4 regions of the Pseudomonas sp. NPDC077451 genome follow, and region 1 is predicted to be linked to each of the others. Evidence: predicted binding sites of a transcription regulator. Region 1 holds the regulator's gene; each other region holds the start of a gene.
What was found. Region 1 encodes FliA, which starts transcription of late flagellar genes. Its sites were predicted from a motif close to CTAAAGTTTNNNNNNNNNNNGCCGNTAA; they were not measured.
Positions count from the first base shown of each region.

Region 2: ACIGHL_RS07490 (methyl-accepting chemotaxis protein) is a predicted target of FliA. The motif match lies at 1,749-1,776, and genes of this name have one in related genera.
Region 3: ACIGHL_RS01055 (methyl-accepting chemotaxis protein) is a predicted target of FliA. The motif match lies at 4,664-4,691, and genes of this name have one in related genera.
Region 4: ACIGHL_RS15250 (methyl-accepting chemotaxis protein) is a predicted target of FliA. The motif match lies at 6,101-6,128, and genes of this name have one in related genera.

Region 1 is NZ_JBITVX010000001.1:387,409-394,767, reverse strand. It holds gene ACIGHL_RS01770 (chemotaxis protein CheA) at 1-1,861, opposite strand, end outside; gene ACIGHL_RS01765 (protein phosphatase CheZ) at 1,874-2,668, opposite strand; gene ACIGHL_RS01760 (chemotaxis response regulator CheY) at 2,692-3,066, opposite strand; gene fliA (RNA polymerase sigma factor FliA) at 3,184-3,909, opposite strand; gene fleN (flagellar synthesis regulator FleN) at 3,924-4,754, opposite strand; gene flhF (flagellar biosynthesis GTPase FlhF) at 4,846-6,123, opposite strand; gene flhA (flagellar biosynthesis protein FlhA) at 6,140-7,359, opposite strand, start outside.
Region 2 is NZ_JBITVX010000003.1:209,522-216,880, reverse strand. It holds gene ACIGHL_RS07490 (methyl-accepting chemotaxis protein) at 20-1,642, opposite strand; gene galU (UTP--glucose-1-phosphate uridylyltransferase GalU) at 2,283-3,122, shown strand; gene ACIGHL_RS07480 (VOC family protein) at 3,168-3,590, opposite strand; gene gorA (glutathione-disulfide reductase) at 3,663-5,021, shown strand; gene ACIGHL_RS07470 (copper chaperone PCu(A)C) at 5,194-5,688, opposite strand; gene ACIGHL_RS07465 (YidH family protein) at 5,897-6,265, shown strand; gene ACIGHL_RS07460 (DUF202 domain-containing protein) at 6,276-6,650, shown strand; gene ACIGHL_RS07455 (threonine aldolase family protein) at 6,674-7,359, shown strand, end outside.
Region 3 is NZ_JBITVX010000001.1:218,786-226,144, forward strand. It holds gene ACIGHL_RS01025 (efflux RND transporter periplasmic adaptor subunit) at 1-511, opposite strand, end outside; gene ACIGHL_RS01030 (mechanosensitive ion channel family protein) at 662-1,960, opposite strand; gene ACIGHL_RS01035 (small membrane protein YohP) at 2,087-2,173, opposite strand; partial or broken gene ACIGHL_RS01040 (sulfite exporter TauE/SafE family protein) at 2,269-3,002, opposite strand; gene ACIGHL_RS01045 (CAP domain-containing protein) at 3,168-4,064, shown strand; gene ACIGHL_RS01050 (SpoIIAA family protein) at 4,086-4,457, opposite strand; gene ACIGHL_RS01055 (methyl-accepting chemotaxis protein) at 4,755-6,350, shown strand; gene ACIGHL_RS01060 (peptidylprolyl isomerase) at 6,448-6,729, opposite strand; gene ACIGHL_RS01065 (PstS family phosphate ABC transporter substrate-binding protein) at 6,794-7,359, opposite strand, start outside.
Region 4 is NZ_JBITVX010000009.1:60,757-68,115, forward strand. It holds gene ACIGHL_RS15210 (helicase-like domain-containing protein) at 1-693, shown strand, start outside; gene ACIGHL_RS15215 (hypothetical protein) at 984-1,244, shown strand; gene ACIGHL_RS15220 (hypothetical protein) at 1,284-1,703, shown strand; gene ACIGHL_RS15225 (hypothetical protein) at 1,791-2,234, shown strand; gene ACIGHL_RS15230 (hypothetical protein) at 2,314-2,562, shown strand; gene ACIGHL_RS15235 (hypothetical protein) at 2,898-3,176, shown strand; gene ACIGHL_RS15240 (TnsA endonuclease N-terminal domain-containing protein) at 3,480-4,334, shown strand; partial or broken gene ACIGHL_RS15245 (transposase) at 4,331-5,203, shown strand; gene ACIGHL_RS15250 (methyl-accepting chemotaxis protein) at 6,218-7,359, shown strand, end outside.

The sequences.
Region 1 (7,359 bases):
TAACACTTACCAGCGGGAAAGCGAATGCCTGGTTACCCAGCATCACCATCAGGGTTGGCATGATCGCCAGCGTCAGGGGCACTTTGATTACAACGCGCGAGCCCTGGCCTTTGTTGGAGAAGACGTTGACCGTGCCGTTGAGCTGCGAAATCTTGGTCTTGACCACGTCCATGCCAACGCCGCGGCCGGAAACGTCGGAGATCTCCGTCTTGGTCGAGAAGCCCGGCGCAAAGATCAGATTGTAGGATTCCAGATCGCTCAGGCGATCGGCTGCGTCCTTATCGAGCAAGCCCTTCTCCACCGCCTTGGCGCGCAGAACGTCTGCATCCATGCCTTTGCCATCATCGGTGATCAGCAACAGGATGTGGTCGCCTTCCTGTTCTGCGGAGAGTACGACCTTGCCGGTACGCGGCTTGCCTGCAGCTTCGCGCTCTTCCGGTGTCTCGATGCCGTGATCCACCGCGTTGCGCACCAAGTGCACCAGCGGATCAGCCAAGGCTTCGACGAGATTCTTGTCCAGGTCGGTTTCTTCGCCGACCAGTTCCAGATTGATTTCTTTCTTGAGGCTGCGAGCCAGATCGCGAACAAGACGCGGGAAGCGACCGAACACCTTCTTGATCGGTTGCATGCGTGTTTTCATCACCGCGCTCTGCAGGTCAGCGGTCACCACATCGAGGTTGGACACGGCCTTGGCCATGGCCTCGTCGGCGCTGTTGGACCCCAGGCGCACCAAGCGGTTACGCACCAGTACCAGTTCACCCACCATGTTCATGATTTCATCGAGCCGCGCGGTATCGACTCGAACAGTCGTCTCAGCCTCGCTCGCGGGCTTCTCCAGAGCTGCAGCAGACTTGGATGCTAGCTCTGCTTTCGCCGGGGCAGCAGCCTTGCTCGCTACGGCATTTGCTGCCGGTTTCGCTGGTGCAGCCTTTTTCTCGGCAGGCGCGGCAGCCGGTGCGGGCTTGGTGGCAGGCACAGCTGCAGCCGCGACTGGCGCGGCAGCATCAGGTTCAAACTTGCCCTTACCATGCAGCTGGTCCAGCAGCGCTTCGAATTCGTCGTCGCTGATGTCATTGCCACCCGCCGCGGCAGGCTTGTCAACGGACCCGGCAGGGGCAGCAGGTGCAGCGGCAGCCGGTTCGGCGAACTGGCCTTTGCCATGCAGTTGATCGAGCAATGCCTCGAATTCGTCGTCGGTAATCTCGTCGCTGGCAGACTGTCCCGCCACCGCAGCAGCAGGAGCGACCGGAGTCGGTTGCTGCTCCGTCGCGAAATGACCCTTTCCATGGAGCTGATCGAGCAGCGATTCGAACTCCTCGTCGGTAATTTCATCTGGGGCGCTTGAAGAAGGTGCCTCGGCAGATTCGTCCAGCGCGCCAAGAAACTGCTCGAACTCGCTGTCGGCGGTCGTAGCGGGCTCAGACTCAGGCTCAGTCTCGACAGACGCTTCGACTATGGGCTCCTGCGCTCCGGCCGGCTCGGCCAAACGGGCCAGCGCTGCCAGCAGCTCGGGCGTCGCCGGGGTTACTTCGGTCCGCTCGCGCACCTGGCTAAACATTTCATTGACGGAGTCCAAGGCCTGCAGCACGACATCCATCAATTCCGAGTCGACGCGACGCTCACCCTTGCGCAGGATGTCGAAGACGTTTTCAGCGATGTGGCAGCACTCCACCAACTCATGCAGCTGGAGAAACCCGGCACCGCCTTTTACCGTATGGAAACCGCGAAAAATCGCATTGAGCAAGGCTGTGTCATCGGGGCTGCTTTCCAGCTCCACCAGCTGCTCTGACAATAGTTCGAGAATCTCGCCGGCCTCTACCAGGAAATCCTGGAGGATTTCTTCATCGGCGTCGAAGCTCATATTTAACTTCCCCTAAAAGCCCAGGCTCGAAAGCAGATCATCAACGTCGTCCTGCCCGGATACGACGTCTTCACGTATATCGGCATGCATCTGCGGACCTTCACCATTGGAAGGCAGTTTTTCTTGTTTTTTCATTTCCTGCTCGGCGCGCATCGCGTCGCGGTCGTGCTGGATGCCCGCCACGCGGTCAACCTGGCCGGCCATCAGCACCAGATTAAGCAGGTTACTTTCGAGTTCGGTAATGAGCCGGGTCACTCTTTTGATCACCTGACCGGTAAGGTCTTGGAAATCCTGAGCCAGCATGATTTCGCTAAGGTTCTGCGACAGCTGACTGCCATCGTTCATGCTGCGCTGGAGAAACTGGTCGATGCGCTTGACCAGCTCACGGAACTGTTCAGCGTTCATATCGCGCCGCATGAAACGCTGCCAATCAGCAGTGAGGCTCTGCGCCTCGTAACTCACGTAATTGACCAAGGGCGCCGATTCTTCAACCAGGTCCATGGTGCGGTTGGCCGCTTTCTCGGTCATCTCCACCACGTACGACAGCCGATCAGTCGCATCGGTGATCGGTGACGGATCCCCCCCGGTGGCACAGGTATCCATCTCGAGCTTTACGATGGCGTTGTGCAGCTCCCGGGTGAGCTTGCCAACTTCCAGGTAGATCCCGTGATTGCGCGCCTGATTGAGCTCATTGAACATCTGCGTCGCTTCGTCGAAACGACCCTGTTGCAGACTTTCAATCAATTGGGGTGCGTGAGCCTTCAGAGTTGCTTCGAACTCTGCCAGGGTTTGGTCTGCTTGCGTCATAGTGCCCTCGCGGCGTTACTGCTTCAGCCGTTGACGCGCTCGAAGATCTTTTCGATCTTCTCTTTGAGCACTTGAGCCGTGAATGGCTTGACCACGTAACCGTTTACGCCCGCTTGCGCGGCCTCGATGATCTGGTCGCGCTTCGCCTCGGCGGTCACCATCAATACCGGCAGATGCTTCAAGCGCTCATCGGCACGCACCGCGCGCAGCAAATCGATGCCGCTCATGCCGGGCATATTCCAGTCGGTGACGAGGAAATCGAAACTTCCGCTCTTGAGCATCGGCAGCGCAGTGGTGCCGTCATCTGCCTCGGCAGTGTTGGTAAAACCCAGATCGCGCAAGAGGTTCTTGATGATCCGTCTCATGGTCGAAAAGTCGTCGACGATGAGGATTTTCATGTTCTTGTCCAAGTACACCTCCGTAAATCCCGAATCGAGACCTGCTCACGGTCTGTTTGCGAGCCTCATGAATGAAGCTCGTAAGCGGTCTCTAATGCTTTTGTCGCAAACCGGTCGTTAACGCGCGCGCCACTCGCCAAGACGAGCCCGCAGACGGGCCGCGCACTGACTGTGCAACTGGCTCACCCGTGATTCACTGACGCCCAGTACCTGACCGATTTCCTTCAAGTTCAACTCTTCGTCGTAATACAGCGAAAGCACCAACTTTTCACGTTCGGGCAGGTTACTGATGGCCTCGGCCAACGCCTGTTGGAAACGCTCGTCTTCAAGATCGCGGGACGGTTCCGGATGGGTGCTGGCTGCATCCTCCTCGAACTCCCCGTGCTCGCCTTCCTGAAGCAGATCATCGAAGCTGAACAGGCGGCTGCCCAGGGTGTCGCCCAGAATGCCGTAGTACTCATCGAGACTCAATTTAAGTTCGGCCGCAACGTCCTGATCTTTAGCGTCGCGTCCTGTTCTAGCCTCAATTGCCCGAATTGCCTCACTGACCATGCGCGAGTTTCGGTGTACCGAACGCGGCGCCCAGTCACCTTTGCGCACCTCGTCGAGCATGGCGCCGCGGATGCGAATACCGGCGTAGGTCTCGAAACTCGCCCCTTTTCCGGCGTCATATTTTTTTGACGCCTCCAGCAAGCCGATCATGCCGGCCTGCATCAGGTCGTCGACCTGCACGCTCGCTGGCAAACGCGCCAGGAGGTGATAGGCAATGCGCTTGACCAGCGGTGCGTACTGATCGATGAGTTGATATTGCGAGTCTTTAGCCTGAGCTTTGCTGTAATACATACCGAATCCAGCCGCTATTGTTCGTTAGGCTCTGCGGCGGGCCTGACCAGGCGCTCCACAAAGAACTCCAGATGACCGCGTGGCGTTGCCGGCAACGGCCAAGTGTCCACCTTCTGCGCGATAGCCCTGAACGCCAGCGAGCACTTTGCGCGCGGGTAGGCCTCATAAACGGCGCGCTGCTTCTGCACAGCCTTGCGCACCGCTTCGTCATACGGGATGGCGCCGACGTACTGCAGCGCCACGTCGAGGAAGCGCTCAGTCACCTTGGTCAGCTTGGCAAACAGGTTGCGCCCTTCCTGCGGCGCATGGGCCATGTTGGCCAAGACCCGGAAGCGGCTGATGCCGTAGTCACGATTGAGCAGTTTGATCAGCGCATAGGCATCGGTGATTGACGTGGGCTCGTCGGTGACCACCAGCAACACTTCCTGCGCGGCGCGAACAAAGCTCACCACACCGTCACCAATGCCAGCGGCGGTGTCGATGATCAGCACATCGATATCATCGCCGATGTCGCTGAAAGCCTGGATGAGGCCAGAATGTTGAAGCGTCGACAGCTGCACCATGCTCTGAGTGCCGGAAGCGGCCGGAACAACACGTATGCCGCCCGGCCCCTGAATCAGCACATCGCGCAGGTCGCATTCACCGGAAATGACATCGGCCAGGGTGCGTTTTGTCGTCAGGCCGAGCAACACGTCGACGTTAGCCAGACCAAGGTCAGCGTCGAGCAATACCACTCGACGCCCGAGATCGGCCAGCGCCAAGGCCAGATTGACCGACACGTTGGTCTTGCCGACGCCACCCTTGCCGCCGGTCACTGCAATAACCTGTACGGGATGCATACCCATTTTCACACGCCTATCTCTTGCTGGAGCCCTTGGGCCATCGATGCGTTCAGCGGGAACGCGTCTTCTTTGTGTGTCTCTCGGAGCATTGCGTTCATCCGACCTTCCTAGAACCGTTGTACAGATCGGAGAACATGTCAGCCATGGTTTCCTCGCTAGGAGCCTCTTCCGATTGCAGGCTCACCGCGCGGCTGACCAACTGGTGACTGCGTGGCAGATGCAGGTCATCAGGAATGCGCGGCCCATCAGCGAGGTAAGCGATGGGCAGGTGCTGACTGATGATAAGACCAAGTACGTCACCCAAGCTCCCGGCTTCATCCAGTTTAGTCAGAATGCAGCCAGCCAGCCCGCAACGACGGTAGTTGTGCCAGGTGGCCTTGAGCACCTGACTCTGGCTGGTTGCAGGCAGGACCAGGTAATTCTTCGCTTTGATGCCGCGGTCCGCCAGGGCCTCGAGTTGCACCTTCATCATCGAGTCACCCGCTGGCAGGCCGGCGGTGTCGACAAGGATCAGGCGCTTACGGGCTAGCGGCGCCAAGGTTTTGCTCAAGGGCTGGCTGGGGTCCAGCTGAATGACCGGAACGTCGAGAATCCTTCCCAGGGTTTTCAGCTGTTCCTGAGCACCGATGCGGTAGTTATCCATGCTCGCCAAAGCGATGCTCTGCGGGCCGTGCTTGAGCACGTAACGCGCCGCGAGCTTGGCCAGCGTAGTGGTCTTGCCGGCACCGGCCGGGCCGACCAGGGCAATGACGCCGCCCTCTTCCAGCGGCTCGACCTTGCTGACCTTGATCGATTGCGCCAGATACGCCAACAACATCCGCCAGGCCTGGCGTGGCTCCGATACGGTCGAAACCTTTTCCAACAAGGCGCGCGACAGTTCGGCAGGCAGACCGATGCGCTGCAGGCGGCGCCAGAGGCCAGCCTGTTGGGGACGGCGGCTCTGCTCCTGTCCCCAGGCAATCGAACCGAGCTGCACTTCGATCAGTTCGCGCAGCCCCTGTAGCTCTGACTGCATCGCCTCGACCGCACGCGACTCGAACGACGAAGTTGCGGCAACCGGAGCTGCTTGGGCAGCCGCAGCCGGCTTTTCGTCAAGCAGCTGACGATCCTGGCCGACCGAACCACGCGATGGCGCGCTCATTTCGGCATGCGCGCTGGCAAGACGAGCCTGAGTCTTGCGCAGCTCGGCTTCCAGGGCCGGGTTCGGCTGCTTCGCCGCCGCCGACTCCATCGGATAATCAAGCACTGCGGTCAACTCGACGCCACCAGCGACCCGACGGTTTCCCGTGATCACGGCATCGGCGCCCAGCTCGTCACGAATCATCTTCATGGCGATACGCATGTCGGCTGCGAAGAAACGTTTGACCTGCATGGCCTGTAGCCCTCAGTTAATTCTGACCCACCGTCGAAACGATGGTGACCTGCTTGTTATCCGGTATTTCTTGATAGGCCAGGACATGAATGTTCGGTACAGCGAGCCGGGCGAATCGCGACAGCATCGCGCGGACCGGACCTGCCACCAGCAAAATCGCCGGCTTACCTAACATTTCTTGACGCTGTGCCGCTTCTACCAGAGAACGTTGCAACTTTTCGGCCATTCCCGGCTCGAGGAGGATGCCATCTTCCGAGCCTTGTCCTGCCTTCTGAAGGCTATTGAGCAATATCTGTTCCAACCTGGGTTCAAGCGTGATGACAGGCAGCTGCGGCTCAAGCCCGACAACGTTTTGCACGATTGCACGTGACAGCGCGACACGTACCGCAGCCACCATCGCGGCGGGATCTTGACTCTTGGCGGCAACGTTGGCGATGGCCTCAGCGATGGTTCGGATGTCACGCACCGGCACCTGCTCCTGTAGCAGCGCCTGCAGGACTTTAAGCAACGTAGACAGCGAGATCATCCCAGGCACCAGTTCCTCGGCAAGCTTGGGTGAGCTCTTTGCCAGCAACTGCAGCAGTTGCTGAACCTCCTCGTGGCCGAGCAGTTCATGGGCATGCTTGTGCAGTATCTGGTTGAGGTGGGTCGCCACTACGGTGCTGGCGTCGACCACCGTGTAGCCGAGCGACTGCGCCTGATCGCGCTGGCTGGCCTCGATCCACACCGCTTCCAGGCCGAAGGCCGGATCCTTGGCGGCGATGCCGTTGAGCGGGCCGAAAACCTGACCCGGATTGATCGCCAACTCACGATCCGGGTACACCTCTGCTTCCGCCAGGCTTACACCCATCAGCGTCAAGCGATAGGCGTTGGGCAGCAAGTCAAGATTGTCGCGAATATGCACCGACGGCATTAAAAATCCGAGGTCCTGGGACAGCTTCTTGCGCACACCCTTGATTCGAGCCAGCAGCTGTCCACCCTGATTGCGGTCGACCAGCGGAATGAGCCGGTAACCGACCTCCAGACCGACCATGTCCACCGCTGTCACATCATCCCAGCCCAGCTCTTTGGTCTCAGCTGTACGCTGGGCAGGGAGCATTTCCTGCTGCTTCTGCACGTCCTGTTCGGCCTTTTGCGTGACCTGATTCTTGCGATGCCAGATCCAGTAGGCGGCGCCGGCGGCGGCACCACCGAGACCAAGGAAGGACATGTGTGGCATGCCAGGCACCAGGCCCA
Region 2 (7,359 bases), on a different contig from region 1:
GGCTGCCTGTCACCCTTGATTACAACCGGAACTGGCTAACCAGACGATTCAGCTCGGCCGCGAGCTGAACCAGCTCCTCACTGATCTGCGAGGTTTGAGATGCATCAGCCAAGGTCGTGTCAGCAATGGTGCTAATGGTGGTGATGTTGCGGTTGATCTCTTCGGCAACCGCGCTCTGCTCTTCGGCCGCTGTGGCGATTTGGGTGTTCATGCCGTTGATGGTGTTCACTTCACCCGCGATCACGGTGAGGCTCTGTGCGGTCTTGGCTACACAGTCCGAACCCGAGTGAGCCCGAACCTGCGCCCCTTCCATGGCCTGTACGGCGTTACGCACACCGTTTTGCAGTTGCTCGATGGTGCGCTGGATTTCTTCGGTGGACTTCTGTGTGCGCGAGGCGAGGGTGCGCACCTCATCAGCGACCACAGCGAAACCACGGCCCTGTTCCCCAGCGCGGGCGGCCTCGATGGCAGCATTCAGTGCGAGAAGATTGGTCTGCTCGGCGATGCCGTTGATGACGTTCAATACCATGCCAATGCTGACACTGTCCGTTTCGACCTGCTTGATCACCTGCGCCGCTTTCTCGATGTCCTGAATCAGCACCTCGATACCATCCAGCGCCTCGGTTGCCAGCGCGACGCCAACTCGCGATTCCTCATCGGCACCGCTCGATGCAGACGCGGTCTCGTTAGCATGCCGCGCCACCTCCTGAACGGTTGCACTCATTTCATTCATGGCCGAGGCAACCATATCGGTTTCGCTGCGCTGTTCCATGACTGCAGTCTGGGTCTTCTCGGCGACGCTCGAGACTCGATTCGACACCTCTCCCAACTGGTGGGTTACAGCGGCCACCGCCTCCAGGCTGTTACGGAATTTGAAAATCATGCGGTTAAATGCAGTGCCCATGGCGCCGACTTCATCCTGGGCGTGAACAGCGACAGTACGGCTGAGGTCTTCGTCGGCAGTCATCGCCTCCATGGTGTGCCGCATCTCATTGATACGGCTGATAATCACCCGGCGGATGATGTAGCCCATGACGATCAGACCCGCCAGTAGCAGCAGCGCCTGGATCACGGCTGAAGTCAGAATGTTGCGATGCACCTCGCCGTCCAGTGCGGACAGGTCATAGCTGATGCGGACTGCCCCCATCACTGTGTTTTGCGGGACCTGATGGCAGGTCAGGCAATTGGTGCCGCGGTAATCCTGTTGCGCATGGATCGGATTGATCACTGTCAGCACACGCCCATTCGCACCATCACTCACTTCGACGGTGGCGTCGCCGGCAAGCGCACGTCTGTCTAGCTCGTCCTTGGGTGCCTGATGCTCGAACCCAGGCCCGAACAGCTTGGTTACAGGCTCGCCGCGGACGATACGTGCATCGATTACGCCCGGCCGGGCAAGGATCTTGTCACGCAGCACCTCACGCTGGCCCATGGTGCCGGTCAGCATCATGGTGTTGATACTGTCGAAATAGGAGTCAGCCGTATCCTTGGTCTGTTGTTCCACGACATGGAGTATCAGCTGTTTCTCTGAACCTGCCGAATAGAAGAGGGAGGCTGCCAGGACCAGGGCGAACACCACCAACAGGGCCAGGTTGATTTTTGTTTGAACGGACATTTGCCGAGCTGGGGAGGTGCTGTTCATCCTGTTCCTTAGTTACTACTACACAAAAACGAAACCTTCGCTGGGGACGCGACGGACCACTGCGGGCCATCTGGCTCAGGGCTTAGCCGCTTTATCTGCCTTAAACCTATCGGCCGGAAACCCCTTCGCTTTACGAGGTTTTTCAATGCCGGCTGAGTGAAGGCACCGTGCCACTAACGAGACCGGCGACATCCTAGTCGCTGTTCAACGACGCAGAGCCATGGCTCGCGATGAAAGGAAATCAATCTCCAATTCTGTTGATGTGAATCAATAAAACTCGAACAGCCATCGCGCGAACTGCGACGCTTATCTCTCGGCGCGGGTCTCCATCGGATCATTCGGCAGCGGAAGGCCATTCGCGAGCTGCTCCGTTCTCGAGGCGTTTAACGACTGCGGCGGCAATCTTTTTCGTTAAGCTGCTTGGCAATTTCTGCTAGTCAGGCCACGCTATGGTGAAGCCATGTCAACAGCCATCCGTCAGGTGAATGGCATGGCCGAATTTGCCCAGCCGCAGTCGAACCCCGAACCGTTTCGGCGGTCGTAGCCTCTAGTCAGTCGCCATTGGCGGGACATGCAGGGTATGGCTGCTGACCGATCCAGGCGCAGTGCATCAATCGGACTCATCTTTTCAAGGACTCACATGATCAAGAAATGCCTTTTTCCTGCGGCCGGATATGGCACGCGCTTCCTTCCTGCAACCAAGGCTATGCCCAAGGAGATGTTGCCGGTAGTGAACAAGCCCCTGATTCAATATGGGGTTGAGGAGGCACTGGCTGCTGGGCTGAGCCAGATTGCGATTGTTACCGGGCGCGGTAAGCGCTCCCTGGAAGACCACTTCGACATCAGCTACGAGCTCGAACATCAGATCCGCAACACCGACAAGGAAAAGTACCTGGTCGGTATCCGCAAACTGATCGATGAGTGCAGCTTCTCGTATACCCGTCAGGTCGAAATGAAAGGCCTGGGCCATGCGATTCTCAGCGGTCGTCCATTGATTGGTGACGAACCCTTTGCTGTCGTTCTGGCGGACGACCTGTGCATCAACCTAAACGGTGATCCAGTCCTGGCGCAGATGGTCAAGCTGTACAACCAGTTCCGCTGCTCGATCGTCGCAATCCAGGAAGTACCACCGGAAGAGACCAGCAAATATGGCGTGATTGCCGGCGAGATGATCCGTGACGACATTTTCCGTGTCAGCCACATGGTTGAGAAACCCAAGCCCGAAGATGCACCGTCCAATCTCGCCATCATCGGCCGTTACATCCTCACGCCGGATATCTTTGACTTGATCGAGCAGACCGAGCCAGGCAAAGGCGGCGAAATCCAGATCACCGACGCGCTGATGCGCCAGGCCCAGGACGGTTGTGTACTGGCGTACAAGTTCAAGGGCCAGCGTTTCGACTGCGGTAGCGCCGAGGGCTATATCGCAGCGACCAACTTCTGCTACGAGAACTTCTACCTGACCGGTAAAGCGTTCTAAGCACCAGCGCTGTGCATAAAGCCACCTTCGGGTGGCTTTTGCGTTTCAGGGAGCCGGCATTTCTTCGGCGCCTGGGCCGAGCGGCTGACCGTAGCTGAACTCGACATAGTGACCGGCCGGATCACGAACGCCACAGTAGTATCCAACCGGGTAGGGCTCGTCCCTGGGTTCCCAGATCAGGCAGCCAACCTGACGAGCTCTGTCTGCAATCGCATCGACCTCCGCGCGGCTCGCCAGGGCAAAGCCGAAATGGCTGTAGTCGTTGTCGGCCAGTGCACGATCCTGCCCACCCGGCATGATGACGAAAATAAACTCGCGTTCCTTTCCTGGCTCGGCCATCCAGACGATGCGAGATCCTTTTCCAGCGCGCTCGTGAAACACGTGCATCCCGCAGAATTGCTCGTAGAAGGCGATGCAGGCGTCCAGATCGGGCACGTGCAGCGCGAGATGTGTGAGGGTAGGGCGCATGCGATGCTCCTCCAATGAATCCGGCCAACGGCCTGGGTTATGCTGTGCGATCTACAAGGGAGACAACAGTTCATGGCTTACGACTTCGATCTATTCGTCATCGGCGCGGGTTCCGGTGGCGTCCGTGCCGCCCGTTTTGCTGCTGGCTATGGCGCCCGCGTGGCGGTAGCCGAAAGCCGTTACCTGGGCGGCACCTGCGTAAACGTCGGCTGTGTGCCGAAGAAATTACTGGTCTATGGCGCCCACTATGCCGAAGACATCCACGAAGCCGAAGGCTACGGCTGGACCATCGACGGCGCCAGGTTCGATTGGGCTTCGCTCATAGCCAACAAGGACCGCGAGATCCAGCGCCTCAACGGCATATACAAGAACCTGCTAACTGACAGCGGCGTCACGCTACTACAGGCCCATGCACGCCTGGTCGACGCCCATACCGTAGAGGTCGACGGCAAGCACTGCAGCGCCGAGCACATTCTGATTGCCACTGGCGGCTGGCCGTTCGTGCCAGAGATTCCCGGTCGCGAGCATGCCATCACCTCCAACGAAGCCTTCTACCTGGACGCGTTGCCACGTCGCGTTCTGGTGGTGGGCGGCGGCTATATCGCTGTCGAGTTCGCCTCGATCTTCCACGGCTGCGGAGCCGATACCAAGTTGCTCTATCGAGGCGAATTGTTTCTACGCGGTTTCGATGGCGCCCTGCGCGACCACCTCAAGGATGAGCTGATCAAAAAAGGCCTTGATCTCCAGTTCAACGCCGACATCGCCCGCATCGACAAACAGGCAGACGGAACGCTGCTCGCCACGCTTGAAGACGGTCGTACGCTGGAAGCCGATTGCATTTTCTACGCCACCGGTCGCCGACCGATGCTCGACGGCCTGGGCTTGGAGAACGTCGATGTGACGCTGGACAAGCGCGGCTTCGTTGCAATCGACGAGCAGTTCCGCACATCTACGCCCTCGATTCTGGCAATCGGGGACGTGATCGGCAGGATCCAGCTGACGCCCGTCGCGCTCGCCGAGGGTATGGCCGTGGCCCGACAGCTGTTCAAACCCGAGGAGTATCGGCCGGTCGATTACAACAACATCGCCACGGCTGTGTTCAGCCTGCCAAACATGGCGACGGTCGGTTTGACCGAAGAACAAGCGCGCGAACAAGGCCACAAGGTGGTGCTGTTCGAAAGCCGTTTCCGACCGATGAAGCAGACCATGACCGATAGCCTCGAGCGAAGCCTGATGAAACTGGTGGTCGACGCGGATACGGACAAGGTCCTGGGCTGCCATATGGCCGGCCCAGAGGCGGGTGAAATCATCCAGGGCTTGGCCGTTGCGCTGAAGGCCGGCGCAACCAAACGAATCTTCGATGATACGGTCGGCATTCACCCAACCGCCGCCGAAGAGTTCGTCACCATGCGCACGCCGACCGGGATCTGATCAAACAATCGGAGCCGGTGGCAGCGCGCTTGCCGATCCAGTGGCAGCTAACCGCGAACGCAGCGGAACAGGTAGGAAGAAGAAGGAGAGGGGGCCGGTAACATCGGCCCCTGTTACGGGCTCGGACTTCGTCTGGTCGCCGTTGTGCCAAGCGCGATCTCGTAATAGTCGATCAGTGCTGCATGTGCTCGTGTCCGCTTGGCTCTGGGGCCTGGTCCTGGATGGACACATCAACGGTCACTTCGCCCGCGTGCTCGAATTCGAGGGTCAGCGGGAAGCGCTCACCAGCCACGAGTGGGGCGCTCAGTTCGAAGAGCATGACGTGGTTGCTGCCTGGCTTGAACTCGACCTGGCCACCGGCAGGCACCTCGATCGAATCGATCTGTTTCATGCGCATCATCTCGCCTTCGTGCACATGGGTATGCAGTTCGGCCTTCTTCGCGCGCGGCGTGTGCACGCCTAACAGCCGATCCGGTGAATCGCCAGGGTTTTGTAACGTGAAATAGACTGCACCGGTGGGTGCGGTGGGCGGCATGGCACGCGACCACACTTGAGTGGCCTCAAGTGGTGCACCCATCATCTGATGATGAGCATGGTTCTGATCGGCTGCGGTTGCTGACAGGCATGCCGTGCCGAGTGCAACGAGGGTTACCAGGCGAAGCAACATGGAGATCTCCGAGCTGTTTTGGAGCGCAGCACATTAGCATGCTGCGTCCTACTGTCGTTGATCTGCGTCCTGACAGCGCTGCAGAGGCTAGATGCCAAGCGCGCGCGACATCAGTTGAACTGCGATGCACATTCAACGGAACCTGCAGCGCGACATCGTTTCTGTTTGAATGACCTACGTAAATTCCTATGGGAGATGCATCAGCACAATGGAACGCAGTCGCTGGAGTCACAGGTTGCTGTCTGGCGGAACGGAACCCGATCCGCGCTTTACCCTGGCCAACGAACGGACCTTTCTGGCCTGGATACGAACGTCCCTGGCGGTATTGGCAGGTGGTGTCGCGGTCGAGGCCTTTGCCAGCGAAATTTTCCCGCTGGAGATACGCAAGGTCCTCTCGATTTCGCTGTTGTTACTGGCGATGTTCATCAGCTCGACGGCTTGCTTCCGCTGGCTGACCATCGAGCGTGCGATGCGTCACCAGGGGCCGTTGCCGTTTCCACTGTTGATCCCGATCCTGTCCATCGGCGGCACACTGGTGACGCTGGTACTGATCGCCTTTGTCGCATTACGCAACTGATCGATCACCGATGCATATTTCCTTCCGCCGCCGTCTGGAGCCCAAACCAGCGCCACCACCGCTGCATGAAGATCCCGGTCTGCAACCCGAACGTACATCGCTGGCCTGGGGGCGGACCCTGCTGACGATGATTACAGTAAGCGCACTGTTTGTGCGCTGGATGCCTTACCACGGCACCTTCGTCGCGGTGTTGGTCGCGCTATCCTTAGCCACTGCACTGGGGATCTGGACGACTCAACAGCGACGCTACACGCGCAGCGCCAGCGGGGTGAAAAGCGGGCGAATCCAAGCTGATGCACTGTCGGTTTTGTGGATTGGCGCATCGGTCTTTGCGCTTGGCGTGCTTGGGCTCTACACCGTAATTTTCCTGCCAATAAGCAGCTAGGCAGTATTCATAGAGAGGCTTTGATGAGCAGCGCCAATCAACAATTCGCCAGTGACAACTATTCTGGCATCTGTCCGGAAGCCTGGGAGGCGATGGCCCGGGCCAACCAGGGGCATGACCGGGCCTACGGGGACGATCAATGGACGTCACGTGCGGCTGACCATTTCCGCCAACTGTTCGAAACCGACTGCGAAGTATTCTTCGCCTTTAACGGCACGGCGGCCAACTCACTGGCCTTGTCATCGCTGTGCCAGAGCTACCACAGCGTGATCTGCGGCGACATCGCGCACATCGAAACCGATGAATGCGGCGCGCCGGAGTTCTTTTCCAACGGTTCCAAGCTGCTGGTGGCGCGAACCGAACAGGGCAAGCTGACGCCTGCGGCCATCCGCGAGATAGCCCTGAAACGCAAGGACATTCATTACCCCAAACCACGCGTCGTCAGCCTGACCCAGGCCACCGAAATCGGTACCGTCTACCAGCCGCATGAGCTCCGAGCCATCAGTGACACCTGCAAGGAGTTAGGACTGCACCTGCATATGGATGGTGCACGCTTTGCCAATGCCTGTGCATTTCTCGGACTGTCACCGGCCGAACTAAGCTGGAAAACCGGCGTTGACGTGCTCTGTTTTGGTGGCACCAAAAATGGCATGGCAGTCGGCGAGGCCATCCTGTTTTTCAACCGCGATCTCGCCGAGGATTTCGAATA
Region 3 (7,359 bases), 170 kb from region 1:
TGTATTCCAATTCGAGCTCGGCCGATTGCACGTTGGCCTCGGCTTGCGATACATCCGCTTTGGCGGTGCGTAAGGTGGCCAGAGCGGTGTCGTATTCCTGCTGGCTGATGGCCTGTTTGGCGACCAGGCCTTTGTAGCGTTTGACGTCCTGCGCTGCATTCAACGCGGTGGCTTCGGCACGCTCTAGGGCTGCCTTGGCTGCCTTGAGGTTGGCGCGCATCTCGCGCGGGTCGATCTGGAACAGGGGCGTGCCGACCTCGACGTCGGTGCCTTCTTCGTAAAGCCGTTCCTGGATGATGCCGTTGACCCGCGCGCGGATCTCGGCGATGCGAATGGCCTGGACGCGCCCTGGAAGCTCGATGATGTTGGGGATCGGTTTGGGATCGACCGTCACGACCTCCACCTTGGGCGGTGGCGGTGCGGCTTGCTCGGTTTTTTTGTCGTCGGAGCAGGCCGCCATGAGCAGCGCCGTGGCGCTGATCAGCACAGCGTTTTGCAATAACTGCCTCATTCAGTCGGACCTTTTGTCTCGTACTGTCTTCGCCGCGGTATAGCGCGCTGACCTACACTCGACCGCGGGTGGCGGGCACGGTTCCGGTTAAATCCCCCGTCTCGGCTCGATAGCGGCCACGCTGCCGCAAATGCTCGACGCGATGGGCGGTCAGCTTTTCGGCGTATGTACCACGATGTGTTGTCGCGCCTGGTCCGGCAGCGCTATGCCGGCCGAGCGCAGCGCGGCGACCAGCGCCTTGCGCACCTCCGACGCGGTGGTAACGAAATCCGAGCGGCGCGAGTCGCACCAGAACAGGACGTCGAACACCAGCTGACTCTCGCCCAAATCATTGAGTAGTACCTCAGCGTGCGGAGTGGCCAACACACCGGGCGTCTGCTGGGCGGCGTCGCGCATGACCGCGTTGATAGTGTCGATATCGATGCCGTAATACAGCATGCAGACCACCTTGCCGCGGCGGATCGGCGCCGCTGTGTTGTTGGTGACGCGCGAAGTGAAGGTCTCAGCGTTGGGCACCAGTACCCGGCGCCCGTCATAGGTGCGAATCTGGGTGGCGCGCAGTTCGATGCGCTCCACGCTCCCTTCGGTTTCACCAATGATGATCTGGTCGCCCAGCTGAAACGGCCGCAGCGTCAGGATCAGCAGGCCGCTGACAAAGTTGGAGAGGATGTCCTTGAGGGCAAAACCCAGCGCCAGGCTGGTCAGGCCAAGCCCGGTGGCGAGGGTGCTCGGTTCCAAGCCAAAGGCGCTTGCGGCAACGATGATGCCGAGCACCCATATCGCGTAATAGCTCACCTGCCGGACCAGATTTTCGACGGTCAGGTCGTTGGCCAGGCGGCTCACAATCTTCTTCATGAGCGCGCGTACAGCAGTAGCAAGCCCCCAGAACAGCAGCAGGACCAGGAGGGCGGCCAGTACCCGCGGAATGATATTGATCGCTGACTCGAGCAGGCGCGCAAAGGCATTTTCGACGCTCGACTGTACCGAGGTTATAAACCGTCCACGGTCCGAATCGCGGCGTTTGGCAGCCGTCGCCAGGGCCCGGTCGAGTATCGCTGCCCAGTCTCGGACGAGGCGGTCGAGCGGTTGTCCATTGGCTTCGGCATCAGCTGGTGTAACCACCATCAATGGGCGGCCGGCCACGCTGATCTGCAGGCCGTCGTCGTCCTCGGCTTCGGTGGGCTCGATGCGCGCTTTCGTGATGCCCTTCGGCGTTTCCAGCACAGCCGCCAATTGCCGTTCGATCTGTCGTGCTCGCGGGCGCGCTTCAAGCTCTTCGTGGGGGCCGATGCGAAACAAGGCACGGCCGTCCAGGCGCACGGTCGCGACCCCTTCCTGCGCCCAGGCGTGTGATGTCGGCAGCATTGCGACGCAGAGCAGGGCCAGCAGGCCAAGCGTTCGTAGCAGGACGGAAAAAGCAGTCACGAGGCGAGGAGACAGGGTCATCATGGTTGAAATGCCGTAGCCGTAAACAAACAGGCCGCCGGGTTGGCGGCGGCCTGTTGATGAAACTTGCAACCTGCGGTTGTGCGTACCGAGGGACTGTGGTTGCTATGCGATCGTCTTCAGTTGGCGTTAGAAAATCAGCGCGAACAAGCCGATCACAACCAACAGACCGATCAGAAAGATGATGCCTACTGTGCTGCCCAGAAACTTCAGCATGAGGATGACTCCTTTGCATTGGGTTCACTGAATCCGACTGGGCATGCGCGCAAAACGTTCAGAAAACCGGGCGGCCGGTCATAGCCGCTGCAGATTCAGAGGCTTTTCCAGATCAGCTGCAGCCCGGCCAGAAGCATGCCCACGCGGCGATTCGGTAAAACAGTTTGTGGTCGATGCGCTTGTGCAACCAGAGCCCGGCCCAGACGCCGAACGGCACCACTGGTGCCAGCGTCAGGCTGATCAACAGGTTTTCGCGACTGAACTGGCCGAGCGCGGCATAGGGAATCAGCTTGATCGCGTTGGTCATCAGGAAGAACAGGTTGATAGTCGCCACATAGCGCAGCTTGTCCAGCTGCTGCGGCAGCAGGTGCATCATGATTGGCGGCCCGCCGGCGTGGGCGACGAAACTGGTGAAACCGGCAATCGAGGAAAGCAATGTACCGCGACCCCGCTGCAGCGGTCGCGGCTTGTCGTTGTTGGTGAACAGACCCAACAGCACGAAGCCGACCGCAATCGCGCCCATCATCAGCCCGATCATGCGCTCGTCGAGCATGCCGAAGGTCAGCGAACCCAGCGCGATGCCGATCAACGCACCGGGCATCATCACTTTCAGGTTCGCCTTGTCCCAGTGACCGACATAGGCCTTGAGACCCACCACATCGGCCAGACAGAGAATCGGCAGCATTACCGCGGCGGCCTGTTTCGGCGAGATTGCCAAGGCCAGCAACGGTACGGCGATCCCGCCCAGAGCGCCACCGAAGCCGCCTTTGGACAGGCCGGTCAGAAAGATCGCCGGCAGGGCGAACAGCAGAAAGTCAGAAAGCGTCATGAGTGTGATCGGCCGGGCAGGGTCACGGGTTGGCTTCGTTGTGCATCATCGCATCATCGCATCATCGCATCTTCGCCACGTGCCTGGCCGCGGCAATGTGCGAGAGAGAGGATCGCTTGCAGTGGATCGTGGTCAGCATCTTTAACGCAGACTGACAGGTGATCCATGAGCCCATTTAACGCGATTCCATTTCACGCCTCCGCATGCATGGAGCCGTCCCGCGCGGCAGCTGGCGTTCTGCTGGTACTGGCGACAAGCCTGGCGTGCCAGGCGCAAGCTCAGGAGCCTCACCCATTGATTGGCTTGATAAACGAATTCCGTGAGGCGGAAGAAAGTTGCGGGGACGGCAAGGGCCAAACTGTCGGGCCTCTGGCGCCGAACGAGGCACTGAATGTGCAGCCGGCCGCCAGCGGCGCTCAGCTGCAGAAAGCGCTGCAAGCTGCGGATTATCGACCGGCCAAGCTGCAGGCCATGTCCGTTGCCGGCCCGGGGGACGCGAAAACAGCCATGCAAGCGTTGAAGCAGCGTTATTGCGCGCCGCTACGTAGTCACGAGTTCGCTGAGATCGGCGTGTCACGCAAGGGCAACACCTGGCAGGTGCTACTGGCCCAACCGCTGCTGTCGCCTGATCTAGGCGACTGGCAGCAGGTGGGCAAGAACATTCTGCAACGGGTCAACGAAGCGCGGTCCAAGCCGCGAACCTGCGGCAGCCGTTCGTTCAAGGCGGCTCCCGCACTGACCTGGAATGCCAAGCTGGGCGATGCTGCGCTCGCCCACAGCCGTGACATGGCAGCGCAGAATTACTTCAGCCATCGGGCTCCGGATGGCAGTCAGGTCAGCGACCGCGCCAGCCGTGCCGGCTATAGCTGGCAGCGGATCGGCGAAAACATTGCGGCTGGGCAAGGCTCGGAGAAGCAGGTCATGGCCGGTTGGCTGGCCAGCCCTGGGCACTGCAGCAACATCATGAACCCGGATTTCACCGAGATGGGCGCGGCCTATGCGATCGAAAAGTCCAGCGCCGCCGGCAGCTACTGGACACAGGTGTTCGGCACGCCTCGCTAGGCTGCTGGTGAGGGAGCGGGTTCAGTTCTGGCTCTCCAGCCAGTTGTGCGCTTCGGTGTTCTGGTTTTCGTCGAAGGCCTTGATCGACAGGCCGGGGAACAGTGCGCCCTCAATCTCGCTGGCCTTGCGTAGCCACTCCTTGCTGGACACCACTGCGCAGCGATCGAAACGGCGGATGAAGCGAAACAGCTGGGGAATTCGTGCCAGTTCGACACCCATCGCGCCCAGCGTCGGAACATCGAAGTCGCCGATGCGATAGAGCATCTGGCCGTGACTGATGCCTTCTGATTTTCTCAGCAGTTCGTCCAAGGCAAAGCGCATCTCGCTGCTGTCGAGTTTGCCGGAGAAATCCACGTCGATGCGTTTATCACCAATGCGGGTTACATGAAACATGACGAATCCTCAATGAAATGGGTGGCAGCCAAGTAGCCCTGCCATTACCTGACCATAGTCGTTATGTGGCGTTCGGTTGAGCTAAAAAACCACTTTTACCAGCCTCTTTAGTGATCTGGATCAAGGCGCCGACCGGCCGGTCATGAGCGATTAAAATCGGCTAAAACCCTTGTGTGGCGGGCTTTTGCGAAAGTTTGTCTATGGCTATCAAGTTGCTTCGGCTGCAGCCGAGAAGTGTGTAATCGCGATCCTTTCTGTCGACTGTGTCGCATCCTCTCCTGCAGTTGGATATCTCCCATGACCAGCACCTTGGCGAACGTCATTCAATCTCTCTTGCGCGGGCTGGGTCTGCGTACCATCAATCAGCAATTCTTCTTTTCCTACAGCCTGATCTTTCTTTGCGCGGCGCTAACGGCCGGTGTGCTATTCATGTCCAGTAAGGACGCCAGCCAGATCGACATGGCCGGTGCCCAGCGCATGCTCAGCCAGAAGATGATGAAAGAGGCGTTGCTGGCCGCACAGGGCATCGGTGGCCCGGCTGAGGTGGATAAAACCATCCAGCGCTTCGAGCAGTCTCATCGTCTCCTGCTCAATGGCGATGGTAGCCAGGGCATCGCCCCGGTGGAGTTGGCCAGCGCCAAGCCTCATCTGCAGCGCGTCGACCAGATATGGCAGCGCTATCGTCCAGCCGTACAGTTGTTGGCGGCTGGCCAGCAGGCTGATCTCAAAACGATCGCGGCGGATGCCAATGAGATTCTCGCCGCCTCCAACGAGGTGGTGTCTCTGATTTCGACTGAAGTGAACCGCAATACGACCCAGCAGCTCTGGGTTGCGATGGGTTCGACTCTGACCATTTTGTTATTGGTTGTCCTCGGTCGGGTGGCTGGCATGAACTGGTTGATGCGGCATGTCGATCAGCTCCGTGAGCGGCTGGAGAAGGTTAGCCAGGGCGACTTCTCTTCGCCTATGCAGGTACGCCATGCGGACGACGAAATCGGCATGATCACCCTCGCTTACAACCGTCTGCTGGGAGAGGTTGGCGAGATGATCCGTGGCGTGCGCCAGGCCGCCGATGATGCCGATGGTCAGTGCGTGCGCATGGCAAGTCTGGCGGGCGACAGTGCGCGCAACGTTGAAAGTCAGCAGGCCGAGATCGATCAGGTGGCCACTGCAATGAACGAGATGCTCGCCACTTCGCAGGAAGTCGCGCGTAGCACTGTCGAAGCGGCCAGCGCCGCCGACGTCGCCGAGCAGGAAACCAGCGCTGGTAACGCAGTGATGAACCAATCGGTTACGGCTATTCGCGCCCTGACCGGGCATGTCGATGGCTTGGCCGGCGTGATGCAGCAGCTGGTGCAGGACAGCCACGAAATCGGCAAGGTCCTCAACGTCATCAGTGGCATCGCCGAGCAGACCAACCTGTTGGCGCTTAACGCTGCCATCGAGGCTGCGCGCGCGGGCGAGCAGGGTCGCGGCTTTGCCGTGGTGGCAGATGAGGTCCGCAGCCTGGCCAGCCGTACGCAGGATTCAGCCAAGGAAGTCAGTGTGCTGGTCGAGCGGCTTCAGAGCCAGGCTACACGTGCCGGCGAAGCCATGGACGCTTCACGGCAGAGCAGCACGACAACGCTTACACAGATCGAAGCGGCGCAACATGCCTTGGGACAGATTGTCGGCGCGGTGCAGACCATTCGCGGCATGACCAACCAGATTGCGACGGCGGCGGAGGAGCAGTCGCATGTTGCCGAGGACATGAATCAGTCGCTGACCCGTATCGCCCAGGTGGCCGATCAGGCAGCCAGCGCCACGCACGACACGGCGGCGTCAGGCAACACCATCATGCAGAGCATGAACGGGCTCAAGGCGTTGACGGGGCGTTTCCGTCTGCAGGCGTGATCGTCAAGGTGGGGGAGGTGCTGCTTGGAGGAGGGCGCTTCTTTACATCGACAGCAAAGAGCGGCGCCCCCGCATTTGAGGTGCGGGGGCCGAGGGATCAGTCCTGGCGGCTGGTCACTTCCAGCAGGTGATAACCGAACTGGGTTTTCACTGGGCCCTGGACTTCATTGAGCGGGGCGCTGAAAACCACGGTGTCGAATTCCTTGACCATCTGACCGGGGCCGAACGAGCCCAGGTCGCCGCCCTGACGGCTGGACGGGCAGGTGGAATTGTCCTTGGCAACCTGAGCGAAATCGGCACCGCCTTCGATGGCAGCCTTCAGCTCGTTGCACTTTTCTTCGGTAGGAACAAGGATGTGGCGGGCGGTGGCTCGTGCCATGTGGGTCTACTCCAGTGGGAAAGGTGCGAGCCTACCGGATTTGCTCAGCGATTCAAGCATCGGCTCAGTTCGGCTCGGGCGAGGGCTGCTCCGGTGAGTTCTGCAGGATCGCCAGGCTGCGTTCGTATTGCTCGGCACTGAGTGGCATGTAGCCGGTGAAGTGAATCCAGCCGGGCAACCCCTGCAGATAGTGTTCGACGAATGCGCGGGTGATCGGTTTGCGCTGCAGGCTCTCTTCGTTCAGGTATACAAACAGCGGGCGCGTCAGTGGCTGATAGCGTCCTTCGCTGACCGTGGCGAGCGTCGGGTAAACCGGTCCGTTGCCGTTGTCCACGGCGAGCAACTTCAGTTCGTCCCAATGCCGATGGTACGCACCGATGCCAAAGAAACCGAGCGCATCGGGCTCGGCCGCAATCCCGGCGGCCAGTTGTTCCTCGTTTTCGCTGGCGGTGTAGTCCTGACGGCTGCGGTGCGTCGCGCCGACGATCTCGCGGGTAAAGACATCGTAGGTGCCCGAATCCTGGCCCCGTCCGAACAGTTTCACGGGACGGTCCGGCCATTCGGGGCGGATCTGGTTCCAGCGCATGACCCGACCTTCTGCATCCGGTGCCCATAGGGCCTTGAGTTCAT
Region 4 (7,359 bases), on a different contig from region 1:
TTGTATTCCAACCATAAGCGGAACCTCCATTCCCTTGAACGGCGGATAGAGTGGCTATCCTCGGCTGACGAGCGAGCAGACAAGGCTGTTCAGCGCTGGACCAAAGAAATCGACCGGCGGAATGCGGCAGCGACACCCGACTTTAAGTTCGTGGCGGGAGGGCGGACCTATGGAAGCGACGACAAGCCGGCGCTAGTAAACCGATTTGCCTCAGTGATGAAAGAGGCGCATCAGATGAAGACGGCGTCACCTTGGGAAGCGCCCCGGCTTGTAGACGTCGGAGAGTACCGCGGCTTTAAGGTGCAAGTGTCGGTGCATTTAGATACCGCACGGTTCACCGTCTTTGGCCATGACAGTTACGAGCCGGACAATATGCGCTACTCCAAGGACGACAGCTTTAGCCTCAACGGATTTATCAATCGGATGGACAATTTCCTAGATAAATTCGAAGCGTGGCGTGCCGCAGCGGAGCACGGGCGACACCGCGAGAAAGAAGAGCTCCAGAAAGCCGTGGCTGAGAAAGCCAAGCCGTTCTCTCAACAGGCGCGCCTGGAAGCTCTGCGTCAGGACGTGCGCGACGTCATGTCCGAGTTGAAAATTATGCAAGGCGATCCGGAGTACGTGTCCACATGGAAACCTAGTAGCCAGCAACAAAATGACCAGAGCCGGTACAGGGCTAAAGCCGCTAGCTAGTGGTAGTTACCATCGATCTGACGTCAGCAAGAACTTAGCGGCCGGTGTTGCGTGTACGCCTCTAGGGGCGTACATTAGCCGAATCATGCACATGCCCCTCTTTCGGGAACTTGGAGGAAATTGTGATGGGCCTCATCAAAACATGGTCTTTGGTCATCGTTGGAACAGGAATCGGGGTGTGGCTGGGCTTGAACTTTCCGCCCATTTAAGTGCGACGGCCATCGAAGAAAGCATGCCGCCGTGAAGAGCAGCCGAGTCGGCATGCACCAGACAGCTTAAGGAACGTGACGATGAAAGTGCGAAAGCCGGAGCCGGACGACAAACGCGAAATGGCAGGGCGCATGTACGAGGCGTGCGATTTACAAATGGCCATTGAAGGCGGGCACCTGAAGACCGTGGATGATGTTCTCGTGTGGGCCAAAGAGTCTGCCAGCGGCCTGCAGGCATTGATGGAGCTGCCCGTATGGGTCATTAACGATAATGCTTGCGTCGATATCAAAGCGTCTATTCAACACAACGTTCTGTCAGCAGACACCAACAAGCAGGGATAGCAGCTTTCCCAGGGCGATAGGCAAATATTTGGAGGTGATATGAAGCATCCAGCACTCGGCGTTGCTGCGGCAACCCGCCAGATAATGACCACGATCTATATCCTTGCATTTGTTGCGGGAGCCGCACTTGCAACGGCGTTGGCGTGGCAGTTTTTCTCTGATGGCTTGGTATTGCTGGGCATCTCAGCTGCCGGAGTTTTCTACTACACCGCTTGCTTGGCGATATGCGTAACGCTCCTGCGGGTAGTCAAGCCGCTGCGCCCGAAGGCGAAATATCTGGGCGCTTTCGCGTTCGGCGTAGCGTATGTATTTATCGTCGGGCTAGGCGATTTCACGCGGCTATCGAGTCGTGCCGAGGAGATGCTTACTGTCGCGGGCTTGGCGTTGACTTGGCTAATACCGTCAGTTGTGACTCTATTTTTCGGAACGATGGCCTATCTCGAACGGCATCAGCCGTAATAGCGGTAGTAGTCATTAGCGGGCCCGCCATCTTTTTTGGGCTTTCGCAGAGACGATAGGAACCTGAAAACTCATTAGGAGAGGCCAATGAAACGCTACCTTATATGCTCTGCCGACGAGTCGGTTGCGGACTTTCACCCGCGGGCGGTGCTCGCAGGAAATGAAGAAGAAGCCGCGCGCAAATACCTTCGCGTTGTGCATTCAAAGGATAAAACATTCCGAGAGTCTGTTCTGGATCTTGCTGCGAACATGACGTTCGTTGAGCGCTTCTATCTCGCATCGAGCCAGGAGCAAGATCGATTTAACAAGACTGGCACCACGGGAACGGAAGAGGAAATCATTAAGGCCAGAGTGAGGGCTTTCTTCGCGGCTCGCGCTGATCTAGGTGAAAGGTTCGTCCGTTACATGGATACGGAGGATCAGACATTGGTCGACGACGAGATATTCGAGTACATAGCCGTGAATGAAAAGGCCAGCAACCACGGCTTTGTTGTTCTAGATCCGGACGAAGTACCAGTGGTAGCGGCATAACCGCCATTTGATATTGGAATTTTGAGACGATGAACGAAGCCGAGTTGACCAAGGTTGCGACCAAGCTACGGAAAGCCCCATGAATAAACAAATTGCGAAGGGTGAAACCGAGTTCTTCGACAACCTCACCATCCATCTTGCTGAAAGACAGTTGGGATTGGGCTGGAAGGACGCATGGGCGCTTCGACTGAGCGATTTAGGTGAAAAGAATCGCCTCCCTCGCGGGTTTATTGGCCAAGTTACCAAAGGCGAGCACCGCGAGGTTGCTACTTGCAAACTGTTCGGGCCGGACGGTCAGCCTGTCCGCTGGCTACCTGCTAGTAGCTGATCGCCCCCTGATCTGCAAAAGCGATGGGAGCCAAAGGGGCTGATAGTGTTGTTCCTACAATTGAATCGCTTCAAGAGCGTTACCGGCAGTCCGCCAAAAAGCCACCAGTTAAGGGAAAACTTACATGGCACGCGAAGTGACGATAGGTTTGGCGTCAGCACTTGCTGTGCTGCTAGGTGTCGAGCTTTTTTTTCCAGGGTCCTTCGTAATGGCGTGGTGGTAGAGGAAAGACACGTTGGGCCAAGTGCCGGAGGCGTGCAAAGCAGCAGGTTTCGACGGCTCCTGCACCTTGGTTGAGTTCATCAAAGCCCGTCTTCAACCAAAGTAGGAAAACAATGGCTACCGTTTTTTTGGTAATGGCGACAGCCAGGGTCTATGCCCATAAGCAGCCTATACCGCTGCGTGTTTTTGAAGACTGCGCGGAGGCTGAGGGTTGGCGGGACAAACTCATCGACTATCACATTAACCCGCCTGAACAACCTACCGGGGATAGTGATGAAGCATGGGTCGATTATCACGACCAGCTCAAGACATGGCGTGCGGGCCATCCAGCCGGTGCAGTCGCGGCAGATTACCAACATTTTGGGGTTTACGAATTGCCCTTTGGATTGTAGGAAAACCGAAACGGCGTAACCCCAGCCGGCTTCGCCCAACGAACAGATGGCTGCACGGAATAAAGATTGACACAAAAGATTAAAGTTTGACACAACCTATTATAGTTTGACACAACACGTAACCCCCTGTAGATAAAGAGGTTTCGTGTTTTTGGCTAAGCCGTTTGTCAGGCGCTGCCGCCTCGGTTTTTTTCAGGAGTAGTCTGGAGAGCCCTTCGACACGAGTGCTTGGTAGCCCGTGTTTTCCTAGAACTATTTTCTCGCCGAATGAAGGGAGCGGTCCGGACGGACTGAGGAGGAAGGGTGCGAGGTCGTAGGTTTGCTTCAAATCAGGATATTGAACGGCACATCGCCAATGGTTTTGGAGCAGGCGCCGGAGCTGAGTACGTGCCTTGGTTACGTGTTCAGGATGTCCCTTCGATGGGGCGTTCCTGGAAAATCCAAGGAGTTAAGATTGATCGAATTCATCACCTCTTATCCGATCTTGAACGGGCGTACTTTTTACTCTGTGAGTTTTCAGAGGACGTAGTAGACATTCGCGAGCAGTATCCCCTTCTGCCATTGGACAGCACCCAGGCAATTGCCAGAGCTTTCGGTGTTCGGTATCCAAGGTACAAAAACAATTCTGTTCCGCTCGTAATGACCACTGACTTTCTGCTCACCGTTAAGCAGCCAAACGGGGACCTCAAGTCCGTTGCCAGGACGATCAAATATCAGCAAGACCTTGAAGGCAACGGCTGTGCTCGCACCTTGGAGAAGCTAGAGGTCGAGCGACGGTTCTGGATGAGCCAAGGCGTAGATTGGAGCATCGTAACAGAGGAGCTGTTTACGCCTAATTTGATCCTGAATCTCGTATTTCTTCGCAAATACGCCAAATTGCCTCGCGCCCTGATGGATGTGTCGCTGCATGCGGATTTTATCGAGATTCTCGAGTCGATAAAGGTTTGCCCATGGTCAACTTCAGAGAGTTTGAGAAAAATTGGTCACCGGCTGTCTATACCTTATAGCGATGCTCGTGACATTTTCCTTAATTTGATCTGGCGCAAAGTCATAAGGCTCGACTTAGCGAGCGCGCCTTTATATCTCAAATCACCACTTCCAGATTTCAGTGTTGTTTATCCCACTGAAATGTTCACACTGAACGAGAAGTCATCATGAAAATTTCAGTTAATGATGTCTTTGAGCCTGTCACAGAACTCTCCGTGCTATCTACTATGGCGAGAGCAATTCACCTCGACGAGAAGAGCGACGCGCTGGTTGTCATGGATCTGACGGAACCTCCCAAGAAGCCCTATTCGATTGGCCTGGAGGAATTCAGGAGTTCTTTGGTATCGGGCGATACAAAGCCTGTAGTGATGGCAGTACCAAAATTTCTATTGGTTTTGGAAGAAGATCTCGATGAGAGCGCGAGGCGCGATAGGGATCAAAAATGGGCTTTGATTGCGCCATTTTTGGATCCGGCCTATCCAGGGCAAATATTCGTTCATGGTGAGATGGGCCGGTTGGTAGGTGATCGCGCCGCTGAAGTGGGCGTGCAGCGTAAGACGCTATATCGTTTGTTGTATCGATACTGGTTTTACGGCCAAGTAAGAAATGCGCTTCTTAAAAATTATTCTGCTGTTGGTGTTGGGAATCGTAACTACTCTGCTGATAAACGGCCGGGACGAAAACCTAAATATCAAGGGTTGCTAGTCTCACCTGCCAAATTACTAAGCGATATTGACAAGCGGTGTATCCGGGTGTCTTACGCGCTTTACGCTAAGAACAAGAAAGCGACCATTATCAGCGCTTACGACAAAATGCTTGAGAAATACTATTCCGAGAAGCAGCTTTCCAAAAATCCCGAAAGTAAAGTTCGATTGCTTCCTCAATCTGAAATTCCGACATTCAACCAGTTTGATTACTGGGGAAAGCAATTTTTCGATGACATCGAAACTGATCGTGGACGTAAGGGCGTGACGAAGTGGCTAAAGGATTGCCGCCCATTATCTGTACCGGCTTGCAATCGAAAACGGCCGTGCTCGCAATCAGCGCAATTTCCGGCTCAGATTAACTGCGACTGACGGAGCCGTCTGGCTCAGATTATTTGCGAGCGAGCTTGCATTCAGCCGCGCCGGCTTGCATTCCATCGTTCCCTACTCACATTAACTGCAACTAGCCCCGTCTTTAGAGGTGGTAAAGATGCCGATGATGGCCATGGTGTTCTCCTTTCGGATTCATGGTCGCGCCCATCGCGTCCTTGTTGTGAGCCGATCGGCGGGTGAGGGCCGAACGCACTGCCAATGCAGCCGAAACGTAGAGAAGGACCTTGAGCTCCGAACAATTTGTTGCGCGAGAAAGCCGCTCGCCGGCGGGGAAAATGTTCGGTGGGAACGGTTGTGGGCCCAGGTCCGATCCCGCCAGGATTCACGACGACTCAAGGACGCATGGCTGACCGGCCGGACAGGAGTATTGGCCGACTCTAAACACCAGTCGTAGGCGCTGGAATCTCGCGACATGCGTAGCCCTTGCTTGGCGAAAAATATTCCCGATCGCCGAGCGCTCGATCTGACATTCGTCGTTCGGTATAGTAAAGAGTGCAGACCAGGCAGATAGGGGCGCCGGTAGCTTAAGGCCAAACCAGAGACGAGCCGCGCGAATGCTCGCCGAGGACCCGGTTTTCAAGCGCATGAGCTTATTTGACCGCGACGGAAACTTGGTCTCCTCAAGCCACGCGGATGAACCGCAAAAACTCCCTGCGGGTTGGCTGTCGCAACTGCGCGAACACACGGGTAGAAGTGCCCCGGCCAGGCGCGGAGGCTTCGATGAGCGCGGATCGGACATCTTGTCCTAACGGTCGACCCCGCCAGCGGGGGCTTCGTCAGCACCGCGCTGCAATTGCCGGCAGGGCTCTGGGACAACCATCTGCGTCTGGTCTGAAAGCGTTCAAGTATCGCAGCGGTACGCCGACATAAGGGGGCGAACGAACGGTCATTTGGCTGACCGCTCGCTCAATCTTGCGTATGACTCAAGCGCCCCCCTTTCGATACGAGACCGCCCAGATGCTCTTGAAAAAATCCCTGCGCGCTCAGCTGCTCACACTGATCGGCGGCAGCCTGTTGGTGATATTGCTGATCGCCTTCGCCAGTTTTTCCTTCTTGTCGGATGACATTTCCAAGTATCAACAACTACTCAAGGGTCCGATCGAAACGTCGCGCCTGATCGACGAAGCCAACGTGGAATTCAAAGTGCAGGTGCAGGAGTGGAAGAACGTCTTGCTGCGTGGCAAATCACCTGAAGCCTTGAGCAAGTACTGGCAAAGCTTCGAGAACCAGGAACGAAAGGTCCAGGACATCCTGGGCAGACTCGTTGAGCGAAGCGAGCACAACCCTGCCCTGTCAAAGCAGCTCCGCGACCTGCACGAGGAGCACCGGCGCCTCGGCGCCGCCTACCGCGCGGGCCGTGCGGCCTACATCGCCGGCGGAAACGATCCATTCGCCGGCGACGAGGCGGTTCAAGGCATCGACCGTGCCACCAGCGAACAGCTCAGTGGTTTGGTCATCCAGCAGCGCGATTCGGCGCTGCATCGTTCGGAAACCATCAGCGAAGCCGCAGATCGTAAAATAGTCGTCGGCTCGTTGGTAATGCTAGCCGCTGGCGTTTTCATCGCCTTGCTCAGCCTATGGTTGGTAAACCGCAATCTGATCGCCCCCATCCGTCACCTGATCGACCACATCGCCAAGCTCAGCCAGGGCGACTTTGCACAGCGCGTCGATGCGTCCCGTGCTGACGAATTGGGACGTCTGGCAGTTGCCGCGAATATCCTGCGTGACTTCCTTGCCGATACGTTCACCCTCCTGCAACGCAACACCTCGGACCTGGACAGCGCCAGTGGTGAATTGAGCGCCATCGCCGCACTGATGGGCCAAGGCACTCGCGAGCAGTTCTCGCGCACCGATCAGGTCGCTACCGCCATGCATGAAATGTCCGCTACGGCGCAGGAAGTCGCCCGTCACGCCGCCGAAGCCGCGCGTGCAGCGGATGCGGCCGATCATTCGGCGCAGCAGGGTGAGACCATGATGCGTTCGACTATCCAGACCATTACCCACATGCGCGGCGAGATCAGCAACACCGCCGAGGTAATACGCCGTCTGGAGACCGATAGCGGTCGCATTGGCAAGGTGCTGGAAGTTATTCGCGGCAT